One region of the Pseudomonas sp. PvP027 genome, then DNA from elsewhere that is predicted to be linked to it. Evidence: predicted binding sites of a transcription regulator. Region 1 holds the regulator's gene; each other region holds the start of a gene.
The links. Region 1 encodes FliA, which starts transcription of late flagellar genes. Its sites were predicted from a motif close to CTAAAGTTTNNNNNNNNNNNGCCGNTAA; they were not measured.
Positions count from the first base shown of each region.

Region 2: a site for FliA is predicted at 5,976-6,003, ahead of JOE33_RS09780 (methyl-accepting chemotaxis protein). Genes of this name have one in related genera too.
Region 3: a site for FliA is predicted at 4,827-4,854, ahead of JOE33_RS02625 (methyl-accepting chemotaxis protein). Genes of this name have one in related genera too.

Region 1 covers NZ_JAFIBK010000001.1:5,164,787-5,172,844, reverse strand. The annotation lists gene JOE33_RS22530 (flagellar motor protein) at 1-241, opposite strand, end outside; gene JOE33_RS22525 (chemotaxis response regulator protein-glutamate methylesterase) at 241-1,401, opposite strand; gene JOE33_RS22520 (chemotaxis protein CheA) at 1,452-3,719, opposite strand; gene JOE33_RS22515 (protein phosphatase CheZ) at 3,753-4,538, opposite strand; gene JOE33_RS22510 (chemotaxis response regulator CheY) at 4,558-4,932, opposite strand; gene fliA (RNA polymerase sigma factor FliA) at 5,189-5,929, opposite strand; gene fleN (flagellar synthesis regulator FleN) at 5,926-6,759, opposite strand; gene flhF (flagellar biosynthesis protein FlhF) at 6,875-8,058, opposite strand, start outside.
Region 2 covers NZ_JAFIBK010000001.1:2,334,967-2,343,024, forward strand. The annotation lists gene JOE33_RS09760 (GDP-mannose 4,6-dehydratase) at 120-1,079, shown strand; gene gmd (GDP-mannose 4,6-dehydratase) at 1,158-2,204, opposite strand; gene JOE33_RS09770 (diguanylate cyclase) at 2,594-3,787, shown strand; gene JOE33_RS09775 (GNAT family N-acetyltransferase) at 3,869-4,306, shown strand; gene JOE33_RS09780 (methyl-accepting chemotaxis protein) at 4,315-5,955, opposite strand; gene JOE33_RS09785 (alkaline phosphatase D family protein) at 6,214-8,058, shown strand, end outside.
Region 3 covers NZ_JAFIBK010000001.1:703,734-711,791, reverse strand. The annotation lists gene JOE33_RS02645 (SDR family oxidoreductase) at 1-162, opposite strand, end outside; gene JOE33_RS02640 (helix-turn-helix domain-containing protein) at 308-715, shown strand; gene mrdA (penicillin-binding protein 2) at 854-2,743, shown strand; gene poxB (ubiquinone-dependent pyruvate dehydrogenase) at 2,901-4,619, shown strand; gene JOE33_RS02625 (methyl-accepting chemotaxis protein) at 4,989-6,950, shown strand; gene JOE33_RS02620 (hypothetical protein) at 7,568-7,885, shown strand.

The sequences.
Region 1 (8,058 bases):
CCCGGTCGACACCGCCGGGCAGATCGATACGTGGCGGGAAAATGATCCAGTGGATGATCTTCATGGCGCGCATGAACGCGTTCATCGGCGACTGCAACAGCGAAGCGCCGAGTGTACCGCCCACCACGATCAGCGCCGCCGGACCATTGAGCAAGGCACCGAGGTGTCCGCCTTCGAGGAAATTGCCACCAATGATCGCGACAAACGCCAGAATCAGACCGATAAGGCTCAGTACATCCATCAGAGACAGGCCTCTACCAGGTGCCGACCGATGTCGTCGAGACTGTAGATCGCATCCGCGAGTTCAGCCTTGACGATGGCCATCGGCATGCCATAAATCACGCAGCTCGCTTCATCCTGCGCCCACACGGTACTGCCGGCCTGCTTGAGCAGTCGTGCGCCCTCGCGGCCGTCAGCCCCCATACCGGTCAAGACCACCGAAAGCACTTTGTCGCCATAGGACTTGGCGGCAGAGCCGAAGGTGATGTCGACGCAGGGCTTGTAATTGAGGCGCTCGTCGCCCGGCAGAATCTTCACCGTACCGCGTCCGTCAACCATCATTTGCTTGCCACCCGGTGCCAGCAGCGCGAGGCCGGGACGCAGCACGTCGCCGTCTTCGGCTTCCTTGACGCTGATCTTGCACAGCTTGTCGAGACGCTCGGCAAATGCCTTGGTAAACGCCGCAGGCATGTGCTGAATCAGCACCAGAGGTGCCGGGAAATTGGCTGGCAGTTGGGTCAGTACGCGTTGCAGCGCGACCGGGCCGCCTGTCGAGGTACCAATGGCCACCAGCTTGTAGGCCTTGCGCTTGGCTGTGCCGGAAGTTGTCGGGTGCGCCGGCGCATGATGGGCCTGAGCTGCCGCAGCCGCAGCAGGGGTCGCAGTGCGTGACGGCGCCGCCCTGGCAGGTGCAGGGGCTGGCGCCGATGCGCGGCTGGACAACGTCGACGCAGCCGGTGCCGCCGGGGCTGCACTGGCTGAACCGAACCCGCTGGAACGACGGTTGCTGCGTGAAATACTGTTGATTTTCTCGCACAGCAGCTGCTTGACCTTCTGCGGGTTGCGAGAGATATCTTCGAAATTCTTGGGCAGGAAATCCACCGCACCGGCGTCAAGAGCATCCAGCGTCACACGCGCACCTTCATGCGTCAGCGACGAGAACATCAATACCGGGGTGGGGATACGCTGCATGATATGGCGAACTGCCGTAATGCCATCCATCATCGGCATTTCGTAGTCCATGGTGATGACATCCGGCTTGAGCGCCAGCGCCTGCTCAATCGCTTCCTTGCCATTGGTGGCGGTGCCGACAACTACAATGTTGGGGTCCGAAGAAAGAATTTCCGTAACGCGGCGGCGGAAAAAACCGGAATCATCCACCACCAGGACCTTGACTGCCATAAACACTCCAATAGGTGCCGCAGGCAGCCAGGCTGCCCGCAACCCCGGGTTCAGATACGCCGTGCGGCGTAACGCTTGAGCATGCTGGGTACATCGAGAATCAAGGCGATGCGACCGTCACCGGTGATGGTGGCGCCCGACATGCCCGGCGTACCTTGCAGCATCTTGCCCAGCGGTTTGATGACCACTTCTTCCTGACCGACCAGTTGATCGACGACAAAGCCGATGCGCTGGGTGCCGACCGTGAGGATCACCACGTGCCCTTCGCGCTGCTCCTCGTGAGCCGCCGAACTGACCAGCCAGCGCTTGAGGTAGAACAGCGGCAAGGCCTTGTCACGTACGATCACCACTTCCTGGCCATCAACCACGTTGGTAGTCGACAGGTTCAGGTGGAAGATTTCGTTGACGTTGACCAGCGGGAAAGCGAAGGCTTGATTGCCCAGCATCACCATCAGGGTCGGCATGATCGCCAGGGTCAACGGCACCTTGATGACGATCTTCGAACCCTGGCCCTTGGTCGAGTAGATGTTGATCGAGCCGTTGAGCTGGGAGATCTTGGTCTTGACCACGTCCATGCCCACACCGCGACCCGACACATCGGAAATCTCGGTCTTGGTCGAGAAGCCCGGCGCGAAGATCAGGTTGTAGCAATCGGTGTCACTCAACCGATCGGCTGCATCCTTGTCCATGACGCCGCGTTTCACAGCAATGGAGCGCAGTACATTAGGGTCCATGCCCTTGCCGTCATCGGAAATCGACAGCAGGATATGATCGCCTTCCTGCTCTGCCGAGAGGATCACCCGACCGCCGCGGGACTTGCCCGTGGCTTCGCGCTCTTCCGGCGTTTCGATACCGTGGTCGACCGCGTTACGCACCAAGTGGACCAGCGGATCGGCAAGCGCCTCTACAAGGTTCTTGTCGAGATCGGTTTCTTCACCGACCAGCTCCAGGTTGATCTCTTTCTTGAGCTGGCGAGCCAGGTCACGAACCAGACGCGGGAAGCGACCGAAGACTTTCTTGATCGGCTGCATGCGGGTTTTCATCACCGCAGTCTGCAGATCGGCAGTCACCACATCCAGGTTGGAAACGGCCTTGGACATGGCTTCATCGCCGCTGTTGAGACCCAACCGCACCAGGCGGTTACGTACCAGCACCAGCTCGCCGACCATGTTCATGATCTCGTCCAATCGGGCGGTATCGACACGAACCGTGGTTTCGGCTTCTGTCGCCACCGGCTTTTCACCGCTGGGTACAGGAGCGCGCGCCGGGGCTGGAGCCGCAGCGGGTTTGGCCGGTTCGGCTTTCGCAGCAGGCGCCGGAGCAGGCTTGGCAACAGGTGGTGCCGGTGCAGCCGCTGCGGCCGCCGGAGCAGGCGCCTTGGCAACAATCGCCTCAGGCTCGAACTTGCCCTTGCCGTGCAACTCGTCGAGCAGGTTTTCGAATTCGTGATCGGTGATTTCGTCCGATGCAGCAGCACCAGGTGCCTTGGCAGCAACGGCTACAGCTGCAGCAGCGACAGGCGCAGCTACTGCGGCATCAAACGAGCCTTTGCCGTGCAGTTGATCGAGCAACGCTTCGAATTCGTCGTCAGTGATCTCGTCACCGGCAGGCTCTGCACTGCCCTGCGCTACAGGTGCGGGGGCCGGAGCGGTTGCAGCGTCGGCCGCAAACTTGCCCTTGCCATGCAACTGATCAAGCAGGGATTCAAATTCCTGGTCGGTGATTTCATCACCGGCCGGCGCGGCCGCTGGTGCCGACGCTGGTGCTGGCGCGGCAGACACCGGACTTGAGCCGTGCAGCGAGTCGAGCAGTTGCTCGAACTCATCATCGGTAATCTCGTCGCCGGCCGCTGGCACTGCAACCGCAGCAGCCTGGACTTCAACCACCGGCTCGGGCTCTGGCTCGGGAGCCGCGACCTCGTCGGCGGATTGTGGCTCGGCCAGACGCGCCAGCGCGGCCAGCAGTTCTGGCGTCGCCGGAGTCACGTCAGTCCGTTCACGTACTTGACCGAACATGCTGTTGACGGTGTCCAGTGCTTCAAGGACCACGTCCATCAGTTCGGAATCAACGCGACGCTCACCCTTGCGCAGGATGTCGAACACGTTTTCGGCGATGTGGCAGCACTCCACCAGCTCATGGAGCTGGAGGAAGCCGGCGCCCCCTTTTACAGTGTGAAAACCGCGAAAAATTGCATTGAGCAGATCAGCATCATCCGGTCGGCTTTCCAGCTCGACCAATTGCTCTGACAACTGCTCCAGAATTTCGCCGGCCTCTACCAGAAAATCCTGAAGGATTTCTTCATCGGCGCCGAAGCTCATGGGGTGCTCCCTAAAATTAACCGTCAACAGACCTTAGAAGCCGAGGCTCGATAGCAGATCGTCTACATCATCCTGTCCGGATACGACGTCTTCACGTTTATCGGCATGAATCTGCGGACCTTCACCCTGAGCGAGATGTTTTTTAGGATCTTTTTCAGCGAGGATGGATTCTTCGTCATGTTCGATGCCTGCGAAGCGATCGACATGGCTGGCCATGAGCACCAGTTTGAGCAGATTGCTCTCGACCTCGGTGACCAGTTGTGTCACGCGCTTGATGACCTGACCGGTAAGGTCCTGGTAATCCTGGGCGAGCAGAATGTCGTTGAGATGTGCGGAAACCTGATGGGTCTCCTTTTCGGTACGCGTCAAAAAACCATCGACCCGCTTGGCCAGCTCGCGGAACTCTTCGGCACCGATTTCGCGGCGCATGAAACGTCCCCAGTCGTCGCTCAACGCCTTGGCGTCGGAACTCAGGCCGTTCATGACCGGCGTGCTTTCCTCCACCAGGTCCATGGTGCGGTTGGCCGCATTCTCGGTCAGCCTCACCACATACGACAGGCGTTCGGTAGCATCCGTGATCTGCGACACCTCCTCGGCCTGAGGCATGTGCGGATCAATGTGAAAGTTCACGATTGCACTGTGCAGCTCACGAGTCAGCTTGCCCACTTCCTGATAAAGGCCGCGGTCGCGTGTCTGGTTGAGTTCGTGGATCAGTTGCACAGCGTCGCCGAAACGACCTTTTTCAAGGCTGGTGACAAGTTCCTGCGCGTGTCTCTTTAAGGTCGACTCAAAGTCGGCCATCGAATCATTGTTATCCATAGCGCCCTCGCGGCTTGCATCAGCTATTGACGCGTTCAAAGATCTTGTCGATCTTGTCTTTCAGGGCTTGGGCGGTGAATGGCTTGACTACATAACCGTTCACCCCGGCCTGGGCAGCTTCAATGATCTGCTCACGCTTGGCTTCGGCAGTGACCATCAGCACGGGAAGGCTCTTGAGGCGTTCGTCCTTGCGGACTTCGCGCAGCAGATCGATACCGGACATGCCAGGCATGTTCCAGTCCGTCACCAGAAAGTCAAAGGCACCGCTCTGCAGCATCGGCAATGCGGTCAGACCATCATCCGCTTCCGATGTGTTGGTAAACCCCAGATCACGCAAAAGGTTCTTGATGATCCGCCGCATCGTTGAGAAGTCATCAACGATGAGGATTTTCATGTTCTTGTCCAATTCGACCTCCAAGCAGTCTTTAACGCGTTCAGCACCTGAACACGCTGTTCACTCAATACTGGCACAGCACACCCCCGGCTGTACGAAACGACGACGGGCTTGGCACAACAACAGGCAAGGACCTGAGAAACAAGCCCATCAAGGCAATGCCTGACAGGCTTCCGACGGGTCCATCCTGTTACCACGTAACGCTCTGCACAGCCGGCTTGCAGTCAACGCGCGGCCATAGACCGCACGTTGCCTGTCAACGCGCTCGCCACTCCCCCAAACGCCCTCGCAAACGAGCTGCGCACTGGCTGTGTAACTGACTGACCCGAGATTCGCTGACCCCAAGAACCTCTCCGATTTCCTTGAGGTTCAGCTCTTCGTCGTAGTACAGCGCCAACACCAGACGCTCGCGCTCTGGCAGATTGGCAATTGCATCGGCCAACGCAGCCTGGAAGCGCTCGTCTTCCAGGTCGCGCGACGGCTCAAGCGAACCGCTTGCGCCATCCTCGTGCAGCCCTTCATGATCGCCGTCCTGCAGCAGGTCGTCGAAACTGAAGAGGCGGCTGCCCAAGGTGTCATTCAAAATCCCGTAGTAATCATCGAGACTCAACTGGAGTTCGGCCGCAACCTCGTGATCTTTAGCGTCACGGCCGGTTTTAGCTTCAATTGCCCGAATTGCGTCACTGACCATGCGCGTATTGCGGTGTACCGAGCGTGGCGCCCAGTCACCCTTGCGCACTTCATCGAGCATCGCACCACGGATGCGAATACCGGCATAGGTCTCGAAACTCGCGCCCTTGGTGGAATCATACTTGGTGGAGACTTCAAGCAGGCCGATCATACCGGCCTGGATCAGATCCTCGACCTGTACGCTGGCCGGCAGGCGCGCCAGCAGATGATAAGCGATACGCTTGACCAAAGGCGCATAGCGCTCGATCAACTCGTATTGCGAATTACGGGACGCCTTGCTGTACATCTGGTAGCCGCTCGCAGTCATTGCACAGGCCCTGCACTGGTCTGGTGAACGAGTCGCTCAACGAAGAACTCGAGATGACCCCGCGGGTTGGCTGGCAACGGCCAGGTATCAACCTTCTGGGCAATGGCCTTGAAGGCCAGTGCACATTTGGAACGCGGGAATGCTTCGTAAACGGCGCGCTGTTTCTGTACCGCCTTGCGTACGCATTCGTCGTACGGCACGGCACCTACATACTGAAGCGCAACATCGAGAAAACGATCCGTCACTTTGGTCAGCTTGGCGAACAGGTTGCGCCCTTCCTGCGGGCTCTGTGCCATGTTGGCCAGCACCCGGAAGCGGTTCATGCCGTAGTCGCGATTGAGCAGTTTGATCAGGGCGTAGGCATCGGTGATCGACGTGGGCTCGTCGCACACTACCAGCAGCACTTCCTGAGCGGCGCGCACGAAGCTGACCACCGACTCGCCGATACCGGCGGCCGTATCGATCACCAGCACATCGAGGTTGTCGCCAATCTCGCTGAACGCCTGGATCAGGCCGGCATGCTGGGCGGGCGAAAGATGCACCATGCTCTGGGTGCCGGAAGCAGCGGGTACGATTCGAACCCCGCCCGGCCCCTGCAGCAGCACGTCGCGCAACTCACAACGCCCCTCGATGACATCGGCAAGTGTGCGTTTGGGCGTCAGCCCAAGCAGCACGTCGACATTGGCCAGACCCAGATCGGCGTCCAGCAGCATGACGCGACGGCCAAGCTCGGCGAGGGCCAGTGAAAGGTTCACTGACACGTTAGTCTTACCGACGCCACCTTTGCCACCGGTCACAGCGATAACCTGTACGGGATGCATGCTGCCCATGTTATTTCTTTACCTTGTCTTGCGTAGACCGAAACCACATCGAGGGCTGCACATGCGCAAATGAACACTGCATGGCAGACCGTTGACGCAGGGACATTCCAATAATATCCATCACTTAACCCACTCTCTTGCCAGGGGTGTGATAGAGGTCAGCAAACATATCAGCCATTGCTTCTTCGCTAGGCTCGTCCTGCATCTGCACACTCACAGCGCGGCTTACCAACTGATGACGACGCGGAGTATGCAGGTCATCAGGAATGCGTGGTCCGTCCGTGAGGTAGGCCACAGGTAGTTCGTGACTGATCGCCAGGCTCAGGACTTCACCAAGGCTGGCAGTTTCATCAAGCTTGGTCAGAATGCATCCGGCCAGGCCACAACGCTTGTAACTGTGATACGCGGCCGTCAGCACCTGCTTCTGGCTGGTGGTTGCCAGTACCAGATAGTTGCGCGACTTGATGCCGCGACCGGCGAGGCTTTCCAGCTGCATGCGCAGCGCAGGATCACTGGCCTGCAGCCCGGCGGTATCAATCAGCACCACGCGCTTGCGCAGCAGCGGTTCCAGCGCCTGAACCAGAGACTGGCCGGGATCGACATGGGTGACCGGAACGTTGAGGATGCGCCCAAGGGTCTTGAGCTGCTCCTGCGCGCCGATACGGAAACTGTCCATGCTGACCAGTGCGATATTCTGCGGACCGTACTTCAACACGTAACGTGCTGCCAGTTTGGCCAGGGTGGTGGTCTTGCCCATGCCGGCAGGACCGACCATCGCAATCACACCGCCCTCTTCCAGCGGCTCGACTTCCGGTACGGCGATCATGCGTGCCAGGTGCGCCAGCAGCATGCGCCAGGCCTGACGAGGCTCGTCAATCTCCGGAATCATCGACAACAAGTCGCGTGACAGCGGGCCGGACAGGCCGACACGCTGCAGACGACGCCACAGGTTGGCCTGCTGCGGACGAGTGCCCTGCAACTGGTTCCACGCCAGCGAGCCGAGCTGGACTTCCAGCAGCTCACGCAGGCCATTCAATTCGGAGCGCATCGAGTCATAGGCGCGCTGGCCAACGGCAGGCTCGGCGGCCTGCGGCGGTGCGTAAGCAAATGGACGCGGCGGCTCTTCGAGTGTCGGTTCGATGTGCGTATCGGCAGGGTTGACCGGCTTGCCGGAAAACAGCTGCAGGTTGATCGATGCGTCGCTGTCGCTGCGATTGTTCAATTCGGCCTGGGCGGAGACGATGCGCGACTGGGTCTTGCGCAGCTCGTCTTCCAGTTCCATGTTCGGCACACGCGGTGCCAGGGCGG
Region 2 (8,058 bases), 2.8 Mb from region 1:
ACCAACTGCTGAAGAGTGCCTCGAAGGCGAAACAAAGGGCATGCGCAGCAGGTCAGATGGATCGACCCGCCACTGCTAAACTCACTTACTCGCAGCATGCACCATGAGGAAGCCACACGATGCAACGCATTCTGATCACTGGTGCAAACGGTTTCGTCGGGCGGATGCTGTGTCGCAAGCTACAGCAGGCAGGACATCATGTAATTGCCTTGGTGAGCCCTGAGTCTCCTGGGTCCGCTCATGCTGCCGAATCGCTGCATTGCGACATTCGCGATGCTGCTGGCCTGGAGCAGGCAGTGTCCCGATCAAACCCCACTCATGTTGTCCATTTGGCTGCAATCACTCACGTACCCACCAGTTTCGATGACCCATTGAAGACCTGGCAAACCAATGTCATCGGAAGTTTGAATCTTCTGCAGGCATTACAACGCCGGAGTCCGCAGGCATTTGTGCTGTTTGTGAGTTCATCGGAGGTCTATGGCGAGGCGTTCAAGCAAGGTATTGCCCTCGACGAAAACAGCGTATGCAGGCCTATGAATCCGTATGCCGCCAGCAAACTTGCTGCTGAAACGGCCTTCCATGAGAACTTTCGTCGCGGACAGAGAGGCATCGTCGTACGCCCTTTCAATCATATTGGTGCCGGGCAATCAGCCGACTTCGCAACCGCCTCATTTGCTCGTCAGATTGCCTTGATAGAAGCAGGCCGGCAGGCACCCCAGTTGAAAGTCGGCAACCTGCAAGCAGCGCGAGACTTTCTCGATGTAAGTGATGTGTGCGATGCATACATCGCCCTGTTGAAAATAGCCAACACGCAGCAAGCCCATCCTCGGTGCCTGAATATTTGCCGTGGCGAGCCTATCCGTATGGAGGCCATACTCACTCAACTCATGGCACTGAGCTCAAGCACGATAGAGGTGGCCAACGATCCTGACCGGATGCGGCCGTCCGACATACCCAGCGCGTTCGGCAATAACTCCGCTATCCGCAAATCGACTGACTGGGAGCCTGCTATCAAGCTGCAGGACACGCTCGCAACACTATTGAATGACTGGCGCGAAAAGGTAGCTCAAATGGCCTGAGTCATCAGGCCTCGGTGCACGTGGCGTTGTAATAAGTAGCACCTGAGTGCTCGAGCCGGAACGTATGGAAAGGGTTGCTCAAAACGATGTCCCTTGCCGATTACGCTTCAGATCGGCGTCCACCATCAACCGACAGAGCTGCTCAAGGTTAGTGCTTGCCTCCCAACCAAGCACCCGCTTGGCTTTTTCAGGATTGCCTATCAGCAACTCGACTTCAGAGGGGCGGTAGAACCTGGGGTTGACCTGAACAAGTGTCTCGCCCGTCATCACATTGATGCCCCGCTCGTTCTCCGCATTGCCTTGCCACTCCAGATCTATGTCGACAGCCTTGAACGCCATGGCCACAAAGTCACGAACCGTTTCGGACCTGTGGGTCGCCAGTACAAATGAGTCGGGCTCGTCGGCTTGCAATATGCGCCACATGCCCTCCACGTATTCTTTGGCAAACCCCCAGTCACGCTTGGCGTCCAGATTGCCTAACTCCAGAAGTTGCGACATGCCCAATGAAATGCGTGCGGCAGAATCGGTTATTTTGCGAGTGACGAACTCTTTGCCGCGCAGCGGAGATTCATGGTTGAACAAAATGCCGCTGGCACCAAATATCCCGTAGGACTCCCGATAGTTGACCGTCATCCAGTGCGCATAAAGCTTGGCTACGCCATAGGGGCTGCGCGGATAGAACGACGTGCTTTCGATCTGCGGGACTTCTTGCACCTTGCCGAACATTTCGGAAGTCGAGGCCTGATAAAAGCGTATCTTCGGATTTACGATGCGTATCGCTTCGAGCAGGTTGACGGCACCCAGGCCGGTAATTTCGGCAGTCGTTATCGGTTGATCGAAGGAAACCCCGACAAAACTCTGCGCCGCCAGGTTGTAAATCTGGGTAGGTTCGGCTTTTTGCAACAAGCGGATGCTGGCACTCAAATCAGTCAGGTCATGTTCAACCAAGTGCAGATTCGGATGGCTGGCTACGCCAAGCTCTTCAAGACGCCAGAAATTGACCGAACTGGTACGCCGGTAGGTGCCGTAAACCTTATGACCTTTCTCCAGCAGAAGTTGAGTCAGGTACGCGCCATCCTGGCCAGTGATACCTGTGATGATTACAGAGTCTTCAGATGTATTCATAAATAGGAGCTCGGTCCGGGTTCGCTTGGCTTCATTTATTATGCCGAGATAAATTCATGAATCCCGGCGCTCCCGCTTCGAAAGCAACCCACGTTGTTTGAGTCGAGGCATAAGACCACTATAGATGGGGATCTGAAGTGCAAGCAGTCATTTTTTGGATACCTCTGACTCGCCCTGCTGCCGACGGATGTTGCTACGGGAACCTCACCGCCCTGCTGGACAATGGCCAAAACGTCGATGACCCAAGGGGCAGGACGAAGGTTGAAGCCTTACTCATACAGTCAGCCGGCACCACCGGTCGACTTTGGGTTGGTCACACGATACATTGATAGCACTAAGACATCATCCATGATGTCCTATGTCTCTCGATGTTAATGTACCGGTGTCACATGCTTGTTTCTGCCCTTGAACGTCCCAACCTTGAAGATGCGCAACTCCTTGCCGAGGTCGAGCAGACGATCACTTCAGGTGTTGGCTCGTTACGCTTCAGCCGTGTTCTCGAGCAACGCTACCAGGAAGAAACCCGGCTGCCACGACGCGAATTCCTGACGGCGGTAGGGATTGGCGGCAGTCTGATCTACAACCTGTTCCTGATAAGCGACTGGTTGATACTGCGTGATGTATTTTTCTACGTAGCAGTGGGCCGGCTGTGCCTGATAACGCCGATGTTTATCGCGCTGTTGATGCTGGCTCAACGCGTTTCCACGCGCTGGGCGATTGAAACGATCGCTGCATTCGCCACGGTAATGTGCTCGCTCATGCCACTGCTGGTCATGATTCACAGCAACAGCCCTTATCAAATCTTTTATCAACTCGGCATGCTGTTGATCATGGTCTACTGCACCATGATCCAGCAATTACCGTTGCGCCATGCCGCTGTCGCCATGTCCTGCATGCTGATCATCCAGCTGGCGACCACCTACATTGCCAACTTCGCCGACTTTGTGATCTGGCAGGCCAACGCCGTGTTGTTCGTTTCGACAGTGGCACTGCTGCTGATGGCCTCCTACTTTCTGGAGCGGGCAGGCCGCATGAGCTACCTGTTTGCGCTTCGCGGACGCCTGCTCCAAGTGCAATTGGTGGAGTTCGCGCGTACCGATGGGTTGACCCGGCTGTTCAACCGACGCTACCAGGACGAAGTGATGACCTCCGTCTGGGAACACGCTCGCAATGAGCCAGCGAACGTGGCCATCATCCTGCTGGATATCGACCACTTCAAATCCTACAACGACAACTACGGGCATCCGCAAGGGGATACCTGCCTCAGACTGCTCTGTCAGAAAGTCCAGCAAAGCGCGCATGCGCATGGCGCTGTGGCGTTCCGGTTCGGCGGCGAAGAGGTGCTGGTGCTGATGATCGGCAATGCCGTGCAGGCCAGAGAAGTGGCCGGGGCCCTGCAGAACGCCGTTGCCGAGCTCAAGTTGCCGCACCCGGTGCTGGGTGAAAACGCGCTGGTCACCATCAGCCTCGGCGTGGCGTGTGCGACGGCGCCTCTGACCAGTGCCGAGAACCTGATTGGCGCGGCGGACAATGCCCTCTACGCAGCCAAGCGCGCCGGACGTAATTGCGTGTGCTTCGCGTGAAATAACACACCGCTGGATCCTGCTTTACGCCGCGCCGCTGCCACTTTAATCTCGGCGCATACCAAGGCTGGGAGCCATCGCATGAGCATTCACATTGACGTCAATACCAACCCTACGGAAGAAGATCGTCTGGCGATTCTGGAACCACTGAAACGTTTCAATGCCGAGCAGGCGGGCGACGGCAAGTCCGAGAAAGTGGCGATGTTCATTCGCGATGACCAGACCCGGGAAGTCCTCGGTGGCCTGCACGCTCGCATTCTTTATGAGTGGCTGTTCATTGAGCTTTTGGTCGTGCCCGAACAAGCCCGTGGGCAAGGCATGGGCTCGCGTTTGATGCAGATGGCCGAAGATCTGGCGGTTGAAAAAGGCTGCACCGGAATCTGGCTGGATACCTTCGACTTCCAGGCTCCTGATTTCTATCGTCGCCACGGTTACACCGAGTTCGGCCAGATTGACGACTATCCGCCTGGCAACAAGCGCTTCTTTTTCCAGAAGCGCCTGCCAAACACAACAGCCTGACGCTTGCGTCAGACCTTGAACTTGCCTACCAGGTCGTTGAAGGAAATGGCCAAACGCGACAGCTCCTGGCTTGACGCACTGGCCTGGTGCGCACCGGCAGCGGTCTGGGTGGAGAGGTCCTGGATGTTGACCAGGTTGCGATCCACCTCGCGCGCAACATGGGACTGCTCTTCCGAGGCCGTCGCAATCAACATATTGCGGTCGTTGATCTCGGCAATGCTTTGCGCAATGCGCTCCAGCGACTGACCTGTGGCCTGAGCAAGGGTTTGCGTGTTGCTGGCCAGAGTGCGGCTGTTACCCATGGCCCGCACAGCCTGATCGGCACTGGCCTGGACACTGCCGATCATGGTTTCGATTTCGCCGGTGGAGGCCTGGGTTCGAGCGGCCAGCGCACGCACTTCATCCGCCACCACAGCAAAGCCGCGACCCTGCTCACCTGCACGCGCGGCCTCGATGGCGGCATTGAGGGCCAGCAGGTTGGTCTGCTCGGCGATACCACGGATCACGTCCAGCACCTGCCCGATCTCACGGACGCGCCCGGCGAGTTCTTCGACCATGGTGGTCGAACTGCTGATCTCGGCACTGACAGTATTGATCGCATTCACGGCATCGCGGGCCTGATCACGACCGGCAGCCGCGTCGGTGCTGGTCTGTCGGGACGCTTCCGACGTTGACATCGCGTTACGCGCGACCTCTTCGACCGCAGCGGTCATCTCGTTCACAGCCGTAGCGGCCTGCTGAATCTCATCGTTCTGACGTATCAGACCTCGACTGCTTTCCTCAGTCACGGCATTCAGCTCTTCAGCCGCCGAAGCCAACTGGTCCGCAGCGCTGGATATTTGCCCGATTGTGCTTTTCAGGTTGTCCTGCATATCGCTCAGAGCAACCAGCATCATGCCCGCTTCGTCGTGATATTGACTGGCAATCGGCAGGGTCAGGTCACCGCTGGCGATTCGCCGGGCATTGATCACCGCGGTGTTGATTGGCGTGCTGATGGCGCGACTGATGAACAGGCCCATCACAAACGCGGCAAAGAATGACAACCCTATACCGATGTAAAGATTTCGTTGCGCGGAGTCCTGTGTCTGGTCAGAAGCTACAGCCGCCTCGCCCGCCTGACGATTATTGGAGTTGACGATGGTGGTCAGTTGATCCATGAGCTTCAGGTAGCCGCTGCGTACATCGCCGTCGATGATCGCTCTGGCCCCTGCAACATCCCCGGACAAGGCAACGCTCCTGGCCTGATCGATGAGTGCCTGATAGCCCGGCCAGTCTCTGTCCATCTGGTCACCTGCAGCGCGCTCGTCATCGTCAAGCGGCGTAGCCCTATAGGCAGCGTAGCTTTTTTCAGCTTGAGTCCTGTTAACGGTCATGCTGGCAACAATATCGTCCTTGACGCTTTGCGGCGCATTGCCCGCAGTGGCGGCCAATAAACGATAGAGATCACGGTTCTGAGCAATGACCGAGGCCTTCACCTCGCCGGTTTTTGTAACTGACAGCAGGCTGTTGGTAAACACGTTATCGAGGCTGCTGGACAGCGCACTGATGCCACGACTACCTGTTACGCCCACCCCGAGGGTGAAAAGCGCGCACAGCGCAAAAGACATGAAAAGCTTGGCGGACAGCCTTGCGTTGTAAAACCATTTCATAGCTGAAACCCTAATGAGCAAATATGGCATAACGCCATAAAACTTTATGGAATTCAGAGGCCCTCTGCATAGGTGTATATCGGCATTTTCAAAGCACTCTGCAGACGGTTAACAAAGTCTTCATATGAGCACGGTTGAGCGGACCGTTTCGCAGTGTCTGCAATGTCTGGAAACAAGCGCTGGCGCGGTGTAACAAGAACTTTCAAGACCTGTTGCGTTAACATCCCCGCCTGTGTCCCGCCAGAGCCATGAGTCAGGATGTCCCCTTCTTCCGTCGAACACCTCACTTCGCTGCCGTCCATCCTTGCCGGCCCGCTGTTGCGCCGTCAGGAGGCCGACCGCCTGGTGTTATGGCTGGTGGGGTCCCGTCCGCTGAGTCTGACACTGCGCCTGCGTCATGCCGCCACTGATGCCCCCTCCGCGGACTTCAATGATTACGTACTCGACGACCGGCAGTGTCAGGTCATCGCAGTCGGGCGCCATGCGTTCATTCACCTGATCGACCTGCAACTGAAAACCGAACTGCCCCGTGACACCTGGATCGATTACGACCTGCAGGTGGAAGGCGAAGGCGGCATTGGCGAGTGGGCGCCGCACCTGCTGTATGAGGGCAACCGCTACCCGAACTTCGTGGTGCGCAGCAGCATTGATCACCTGCTGCATGGCTCGTGCCGCAAGCCGCACCACAGCGCGGCCGAAGGTCTACTCTGCGTGGACCGCCTGCTGGCCGATATCAAGGAGCCGCTGCAACGCCCTGCGCTGTTGATGATGAGCGGCGATCAGATTTACGCCGACGATGTCGCCGGGCCTATGCTGCGCGCCATCCATGTGTTGATCGAACGGCTGGGTTTGTTTGACGAGCGACTCGACGGTGCCATCGTCGATGACAGCCCGCGTCTTTATGCGCATCCGGCCAGCTATTACCAGCGTGCCGACCTGCTACCGGCCCTGAAAAGCAACGACACGCTGCGCGAACGCTTCTTCGGCGGCACCAGCAAGCCGGTATTCACCAGCAGCACAGCGGATAACCACCTGGTTACCCTGGCGGAAGTCATGGCGATGTACCTGCTGGTCTGGTCACCCACGCCCTGGACCCTGATCGAGCCTGGCAGGCCGCAACTGGAAGACGGGGAAGTCGAGCGCTACGCCAGGGAGCAGCATCTGGTCGAGGCGTTTACCGAGGGCCTTAGCGGCGTAGCACGGGCGATGGCGCATCTGCCTTGCATGATGATTTTTGACGACCACGACATCACCGATGACTGGAACCTGTCCGCGAACTGGGAGCAAACGGCTTACGGCCATCCATTCTCCAAACGCATCATTGGTAACGCCCTGCTCGCCTATCTGCTTTGCCAGGGCTGGGGCAATAACCCGGATGCGCTCAACGGGCTGGTCAAACAGGCTCATGCACTGAGCACCGAGGCCGTGTCGAACGACAACTGGCTGGACAGCCAGGCTCAGGATCAGCTGATTGATCAGTTGTTGAAGTTTCAGCAATGGCATTACGTGCTACCGACCAGCCCGGCACTGGTGGTACTGGATACCCGCACCCGGCGCTGGCGCAGCGAGTCGAATTTCAATCACCCGTCCGGGCTGCTGGACTGGGAAGCGCTCAGTGAGTTGCAACAGGAGCTGATCGACCATAAATCGGCGATTATCGTCTCACCTGCCCCCGTGTTCGGCGTCAAGTTGATCGAGGCGATACAACGTATATTCAGCTGGTGTGGCTACCCGTTGCTGGTCGATGCGGAGAACTGGATGGCGCACCGTGGTGCCGCCAACGTGATTCTGAACATCTTTCGTCATTCCAGAACCCCGGGCAATTACGTCATCCTGTCGGGCGATGTGCATTACTCGTTCGTCTACGAAATCCTGATTCGCCAGCGCAGCGGCGGGCCTCATATCTGGCAAATCACCAGCAGTGGCATCAAAAATGAATTCCCCCGTCGTCTACTCGACACTTTTGATCGGCTGAATCGCTGGTTATACTCTCCCCGCTCACCTCTTAACTGGTTCACCAAGCGCCGCCTGATGAAGGTTGTTCCGCGCACGCCCGAGCACAGCAAGGCCGGTGAACGCTTATGGAACTCGGCAGGTGTCGGG
Region 3 (8,058 bases), 4.5 Mb from region 1:
TGAATAGTCGGCGTGACGAACCTGAATACCCTGCCTGGACAGATCAGCGGCCTTTTCCGGACTGCGCACGGCTGCGACGATTTGCGAAGCCGGTACGCGGCTGAGCAATTGTTCTATGACGAGGCGGCCAAGCTGGCCGGTGGCACCGGTGACAACGATCATGGAATGATTCCTTGAATCAGGTTGAAAGGAAGCGCCAGCATAGTCATGATGCTTACCTTTAGTAAGTACGTACAAAAAGGTAAGTGTCGTGAGTGAATCCGCTTCGCAATCAAGCGCCTCGCAACCAAGTGTTACGCAGGCAGGCCTGCAGCCGGAAACGGCCGAGACGCTGTTGGCGCTGGTTCGTCAGGGCCAGGTGCTGGCCACTGATTGTCCTTCGCGGGTGGTGCTCAATCACGTCTGCAGCCGTTGGGGCGTGCTGGTGCTGGTCGTGTTGCGGGGTGGCATGCATCGCTTCAGCGAAGTACGTCGCAAGATCGGCGGGGTGAGCGAGAAGATGCTCGCACAGACCCTTCAGCATCTGGAGCATGACGGTTTTGTCAGCCGCAAGTCGTTGCCAGTGGTGCCCCCGCATGTTCAATACCGGTTGACCCCGATGGGCGAAGAGGTCGCCTTGCAGGTTGAAACCCTCGTCACCTGGATCGAGACCAATCTGCCGCGCATCATGCAGGCCCGCGAAGCGTCGAATACGCTGCACACCCCGCCCGAATGAGCCTTTTCTGACAGATTTTTCATCCTGCGATTGTCGGCTTGATCGCCTGCAATCAGCCGCTTCTTGGTATGGTGCGCGCCGAAATCTTTATATACACGTTCAGTTGCGCCGTTTGCCCTTCACCGAGAAGCTGTAGAAATGCCCAATCCAATTCCCCTGAAAGACCACGAAAAAGAGACGCGGCTGGTCAATCAGCGTCTGATTGCCTGCGCAGTGCTGGTTGGCCTGCTGGCTGCCTGTCTGGTCGCGCGCATGTATTTCCTGCAAGTTACCGAGTTCGACTACCACTCGACCATTTCCGAAAACAACCGTGTTCACGTACTGCCGATCCCGCCCGAGCGCGGTTTGATCTTTGACCGCAATGGCGAAGTGCTTGCCGACAATCGTCCCAGTTTCAACCTGACCCTGACCCGTGAGCGCGCAGGCGACTGGCACAAGGTGATCGATGAGCTGATGACCCTGCTGGAGCTGCCCGATGAAGACCGGATTCTGTTCGACAAGGAACTGAAGCAGGTTCGCCACCCGTTCGAACCGGCTACATTGCTTTACGAACTCACCGAAGAACAGATCGCAACGCTGGCGGTCAATCAGTACCTGCTGCCGGGCGTAGACGTGGCGGCGCAGTTCGTTCGTCATTATCCGTTGGGCGCCCATTTCGCTCACTCGATCGGCTACGTCGGGCGTATCAACGAAAAGGAAGCGGCCCATCTCGATAACGAGTATCGCGGCACGCAATCCATCGGCAAGACCGGCGTCGAGCGCTTCTACGAGTCCGAGCTGCACGGCCACGTAGGCTACGAAGAAGTCGAGACCAATGCCCAGGGTCGCGTGCTGCGCGTGCTGAAACACACTGACCCGGTGCCGGGCAAGAACATCACCCTAACGCTGGACGCGCACCTGCAGGCCGCGGCGGAAAACGCGCTGGGTGATCGACGCGGCTCGGTGGTTGCATTGGACCCCGAAACCGGCGACGTGCTGGCGATGGTCAGTAAACCCAGCTTCGACCCCAACCTGTTCGTTACTGGCATCAGCTTTAAACAATATGCCGCGCTGCGCGATTCCATCGACCGGCCACTGTTCAACCGCGTGCTGCGCGGCCTCTATGCGCCGGGCTCGACGGTCAAGCCGGAAGTGGCGATTGCCGGGCTCGACAGTGGCGTGATGACGGCCTCGACAAAGGTCTTCGACCCTGGCTATTTCCAGTTGCCGGACTTCGACCACAAATACCGCAACTGGAACCACAGTGGCGATGGCTGGGTGGACATGGACACGGCGATCATGCGTTCCAATGACACCTATTTCTACACGGTGGCGCACAAGCTCGGCATCGACCGTCTGCACGACTACATGACTATGTTCGGCATCGGCCAGAAGGTCTCACTGGATATGTTCGAGGAGTCTGCAGGGCTGATGCCGTCCCGCGAATGGAAGCGGGCCACGCGTCGACAGGCTTGGTTCCCCGGCGAAACGGTGATTCTCGGCATTGGTCAGGGCTATATGCAGGTCACGCCGTTGCAACTGGCTCAGGCCACTTCACTGATTGCCAGCAAGGGTGTCTGGCATCGACCGCATCTGGCGATGGAAGTCGGTGATAAAGCGCCTGTCGACGAGCATCCGATGCCCAACATCGTGCTGCGCGATCCCAATGAATGGAATCAGGTCAATACCGGCATGCAGATGGTCATGCACGACCCGCGCGGCATTGCGCGGGACGCGGCCAAGGGCGCTCAGTACCGCATCGCCGGCAAAAGTGGTACGGCACAGGTGGTGGCGATCAAGCAGGGCGAGCGCTACAACCGCCTGAAGACCCTCGAGCGTAATCGCGACAACGCCTTGTTCGTTGGTTTCGCGCCTGCCGACCATCCCAAGATCGTCGTGTCGGTGACCATCGAGAACGGCGAGGCGGGTGGCCGGGTGGCAGGTCCTGTAGTGCGGGAGATTCTCGATGCCTGGCTGCTGGACAGCGACGGCAAGCTCAAGCCGGAGTACGCCACCCCCGTCAAGGCGCCGGGCAACCCCCACGCCTGATCAGCCTTTTTAAAGCGCTGGCCTAATGACCGAGCCCTGAACAGGGCTCAGGTTTTCTGAACTGTCGAGAATGCATCGGGTCGACCACAACAGGCGTGGCAGAGCGCTGCGCGCGTTTTACCGTACTCATTATCATTGCCTCGACAAGGAACCCCGCATGTCCAAGACCATTGCCGACCATCTCGCGCAAACCCTCGCAGCGGCAGGTGTTTCCCACATCTGGGGGGTGTCCGGTGACAGCCTCAACGGCCTGACCGACAGCCTGGAACGCACCGATTCGATTCGCTGGATGCACACCCGTCATGAAGAAGTCGCAGCCTTTGCTGCCGGTGCCCAGGCGGCGTCCAGCGGCAAACTGGCGGTCTGCGCCGGCAGCTGCGGACCGGGCAACCTGCACCTGATCAACGGCCTGTACGACTGCCACCGCAACCGGGTGCCGGTACTGGCAATTGCTGCGCACATTCCGTCTTCGGAAATCGGTCTGGATTACTTTCAGGAAACCCATCCGCAGGAGCTGTTCAAAGAGTGCAGCCACTTCGTCGAACTGGTCAGTAACCCAGAGCAGTTCCCGCGAGTGCTGGAGCGTGCCATGCGTGCCGCGATCAGCCAGAAAGGTGTTGCGGTGATTGTCTTGCCGGGCGACGTTGCGCTCAGCGATGCGCCGGATGTGGCGGCAAAATGGATCGAGGCCACTGCGCCCAACGTGGTGCCTGCCGAAAACGACCTGCAGTCGATGGCTGAAATGCTCAACGATTCCAAAGCCGTCACACTCCTGTGCGGTGCGGGTTGTGAAGGTGCTCACAAGCAGGTTCTGGCATTGGCGGATACGCTGGGCGCGCCGATCGTTCATGCATTGCGCGGCAAGCAGCACGTCGAATACGACAACCCGTTCGACGTCGGAATGACCGGCCTGATCGGTTTCAGCTCCGGCTACCACGCCATGCTGTCCTGCGACACGCTGGTGATTCTGGGCAGCAGCTTTCCGTATCGGAATTTCTACCCTGAAAAAGCCAACATCATCCAGATCGACCTCGATCCGACCCAGCTTGGTCGCCGTACGCCGGTGGCGCTGGGTCTGGTCGGCGGTGTGCGGGAAACCCTCGATGCGCTTCAGCCTAAACTGAAGCCGCATACCGATCGCCGTTTCCTCGACAAGGCCCTGAAACACTACGCCAAAGCCCGTGAAGAACTGGACGAGCTGGCCACCCCGACGCCGGATGGCACGCCGATTCACCCGCAGTACCTGACTCGACTGGTCGACGAGCAGGCCGATGCCGATGCGATCTTTACCGTCGACGTCGGTACGCCGACGCTGTGGGCTGCGCGCTACCTGCACATGAACGGCAAGCGCAGTCTGCTTGGCTCGTTCAACCACGGCTCGATGGCCAACGCCTTGCCACAAGCTTTAGGGGCCAAGGCTGAACATCCGGATCGTCAGGTTGTAGCCCTGTGTGGCGACGGCGGCCTGTCCATGTTGCTGGGGGACCTGCTGAGCATCCGTCAGTTGAACCTGCCCATCAAGATGGTGGTGTTCAACAACAGCTCGCTGGGCTTTGTCGACATGGAAATGAAAGCCAGCGGCTACGTGCCGCACGGCACTGATCTGCATGAAACCAACTTCGCCGGTATTGCCTTGGGCGCAGGCATTCTGGGCCTGCGCGTCGAGAACGCTGAAGAGCTGCCCGCCGCCTTGCGCAAGGCGTTCGATCATCCCGGTCCGGTGCTGATCGACGTCGTCACGGCCAAGCAGGAACTGGGCATCCCACCGAAAATCAAGCTGGCCCAGGCCAAGGGCTTCAGCCTGTACATGATGCGCGCGATCATGAGCGGGCGCGGCAGTGAAGTGCTGGAACTGGCGAAAACCAACCTGCGTTAATACATTATAAAAACTGATGGGTTGAATAGAAAAAGTTGCAACTTCTATCCGCCGAGATTGTCGCCACTGTTGCAGGTGACAATCTCGGCGTCTTTACATCGCTCTTTTCATAATGACTGCTCAAGGCGGTCATTATTTGTGGATCCAAACTTCTCACACCTTTTACTCATTGAGTTCGCTGTTTGAATTAACAAATTCAAATAGTGGGTAAAGCTTCTGTGCCCACAGCCGAGACAGTGGTACGGAAGCAAGACCGGCTACGGCAGGCTGATTACCGAACAGTCCCTGGCGACAAAAAAACGTCGACGCTACAGAACGTTACGCCCTGGATAGTCTTTATAGAAAAGTCTGCACGTCATGAGGTCTGCAATGCTTAGAAATGCTCCTTTGAGTATGAAACTGCTGCTTATTTTAATATTTCCCCTGTTTGGCTTTCTGGCCTTCGCAGGTCTGTTCGTGGCTGACAAAAGCGAAAATCTCGGTGACATGAGGCGCGCAGTGACGGCCAGCAGTGCCGCACAGAAGCTGAGTGACGTCGTCACCACTCTCCAGCGCGAGCGCGGGGCCAGCGGCGTGTTTTTGGGCAGCGGCGGCAAGTCCATGCAGGACAAACTGAAGACGTTTCGTCAGGAAACCGACAACGCGATAAGCGAGATGCGCGCTCAGTCGACTGACGGCATTCCCGGCCCGGAAAAGGTCAACCGTGCGTTCGAGGACCTGATCGCCCTGCGCCTCAAGGTCGATACACTCGGGATCAACAGCACAGAATCCGGCACGCGTTTTACTGACATTATCAAAACCCTCATCGGCTTCTCCTATTCACTGGAATCGAGCATCGAGGATCCGGAAATACTGCGCGGCCTGAGTTCGCTCAATCAGTTCGTGGATATGAAGGAGCGTGCCGGTCGCGAACGTGTATTGCTCGGCCTGGCATTCAACCAGAACCGTTTCGACGCCGCACTGTTATCACGCTTCAGTCGCAACCTGGGCGAGTTCTCCGGTTACTTCGAAGCGTTCCAGCGCTGGTCGCCGGAAGCCTTCAAAACCAAACTCAATGCCGTTCTGCAGCAACCAGGATCGCTCGAAGTGGCGCGCTTGCAGCGTCTGGGCTTCGATACTCCGCTGGGTGACCCGCTCAACGTCAAGCCGGAAGACTGGTTCAACCTCTCTACCGCACGTATCGACATGATGGCCAATGTAGAAGCAGAACTTGGCCAGAACGTCGTCGGCCTGGCAACGGATGCGCGCAGCTCCGCTCAGAGCAGCCTGTACGTGGCGGTTGCCACTGTCGTTCTGATGCTGATCGTAGTGTTGTGGCTGGCGTCGGTGATCATCCGCAACATCAAGGTCGCGGTTGTCGATGTGAACCGCACTTTGATGGCACTTTCCACCCGCGACCTGACCGCCCGGACCCGTTATGTCGGCAAGGACGAGTTCGGCGAGATCTCGCGCAATCTGGACAACATGGCGCATCAGATCAGTGAGGTCATCAGTGAAATCGGCAGCGCCACGGCGCAGGTTGCCACCGCCGCCGAGCAGTCTTCCGCTGTGGCGTTGCAAACCAGTCAGAACGTGGCGCAACAACGCCAGGGCACTGATCAGGTCGCCACTGCCATCAGCGAAATGAGTGCCACGGTAAAGGATGTCGCGCGCAGCACCACCGACGCGGCCGAGATGTCACAGCGCGTCAACAACAGCACCGTGCAGGGCAAGACCGAAATCGACAACACCATCGGCCTGATTCAGGGGCTCTCGGTGCAGGCTGAAGAGACTTCACGGATCATTGACGAGCTCAAGGGCGAGAGCAACTCGATCTCCTCGGTGCTCGATGTCATTCGTGGCGTCGCCGACCAGACCAACCTGCTGGCGCTCAACGCAGCCATCGAGGCTGCTCGTGCCGGCGAGCAGGGGCGTGGTTTCGCGGTGGTTGCCGACGAAGTGCGCAATCTGGCCAAGAAGACTCAGGACTCTACCGTCAGCATCCAGAAAATGATCGCCAACCTGCAGTCCGGCTCGGAACGCGCAGCAGCGTCGATGCAGGAAACCCTGGGCAAGGCGCAGGAGGGTGCCAGCAATGTCGTACGCGCTGGTGAACTGCTGGAAGAGATCGCCGAAGGCATCGCGACCATCAGCGACCGCAACATCCAGGTCGCTTCTGCCGCGGAAGAGCAGAGTCTGGTTGCCGAAGAGATTCATCGCAACGTCGATGACATCAACTCGCTGGTCATCCAGGTCAGTGCCGGTGCCGAGCAGACCGCCGTCACCAGCCGCGAACTGGCGCGTCTGGCTGAGCAGCAGCAGGGTCTGGTGGGCCGCTTCAAGGTGAGCTGACAGTCAGTTGCTCGTGTGTTGTGAAAGGCCTGGGAGCGAAAGCTTTCAGGCCTTTTTGTTGGTCCCCGGATACTGTCGTGCCGCGGTAACTGATCACCCTTGATAGCCTGTCAGTCATGACCCTTCAGTCACCTATTCATGTAACCCCACGTTCCGCTTACGATTATGTAGTGACTAAAAATAATCACTACATAATTGTTGACGCACCCCATTTGCCCTTGCATTATGCAGCTGTCTCCCTGATCGGGAGCGCTGCAAAAGGTGTGATGAACAGGCTCGGCAAGCCGTCGAGATGTTCCCGGATGTAGGCTGCCCACAAGGCAGATTGATGGAGCTGAACTGGCATTTGTCGTCGATAAGGGCGAGAAGCTGGCGAAATGTCCTCATGATGCTTGTAATGGATCGATTACCGATCCTGGGCCGGGTCTTTGGGTTTCGTGACTTCTTCTCTCTACGCTGATGCCGCTGTGTAGCGGCTCTTCATCAAGGCTACCTGCATGTCCTTGAGGGCTGGAACGGTATTCGACGCACACTCAATCGTGTTGCGTTGCTGACGTTCTGGCGAATGAACTTGATGTATCAATTATTGAACAGTCTATGAGCGAAGGGGCATCAACATGAATATCAACACACAACCGACTATTGATGAACTGGCTCGTCTGTTTGCTGCGTGCAAAGACACGCTGGATAACCATATCGCCTGGGTTGCCGAGTCGGGTGAAGTTCGCGTCGACGCCATGTCGCCGTTCACCCAGGAGCACGAGTTTCGTGATGCGCATCCGCAACTGCGCGCGTCCCTGAAGATGTTCCGTCGTGGCCAGGGTTATGTCGGCAAGAAAGCCGCTGCCGATCGCGCCTACATGGAGGACACGCTGCAGGCGCTGAAAGGCGAATGGCAGAAGACTCGCCGGCAGGCGCACTCACAGGTTGCCTGAGCCCAGGGCTCCGCAGGTCCTGAAGCCTGTTCCCGATCCCGGTCGGGAACAGGCTTTTTGCTTTTCGGCGCCAAGAGGGGCGATGGTCTACAGGTTGTACAAAGTGTTTTCGGTGGTATAGATTCCGGCCATGAGTCAGCGACCCTGACTGTCTTCACTCGCTGCCTGCCGTG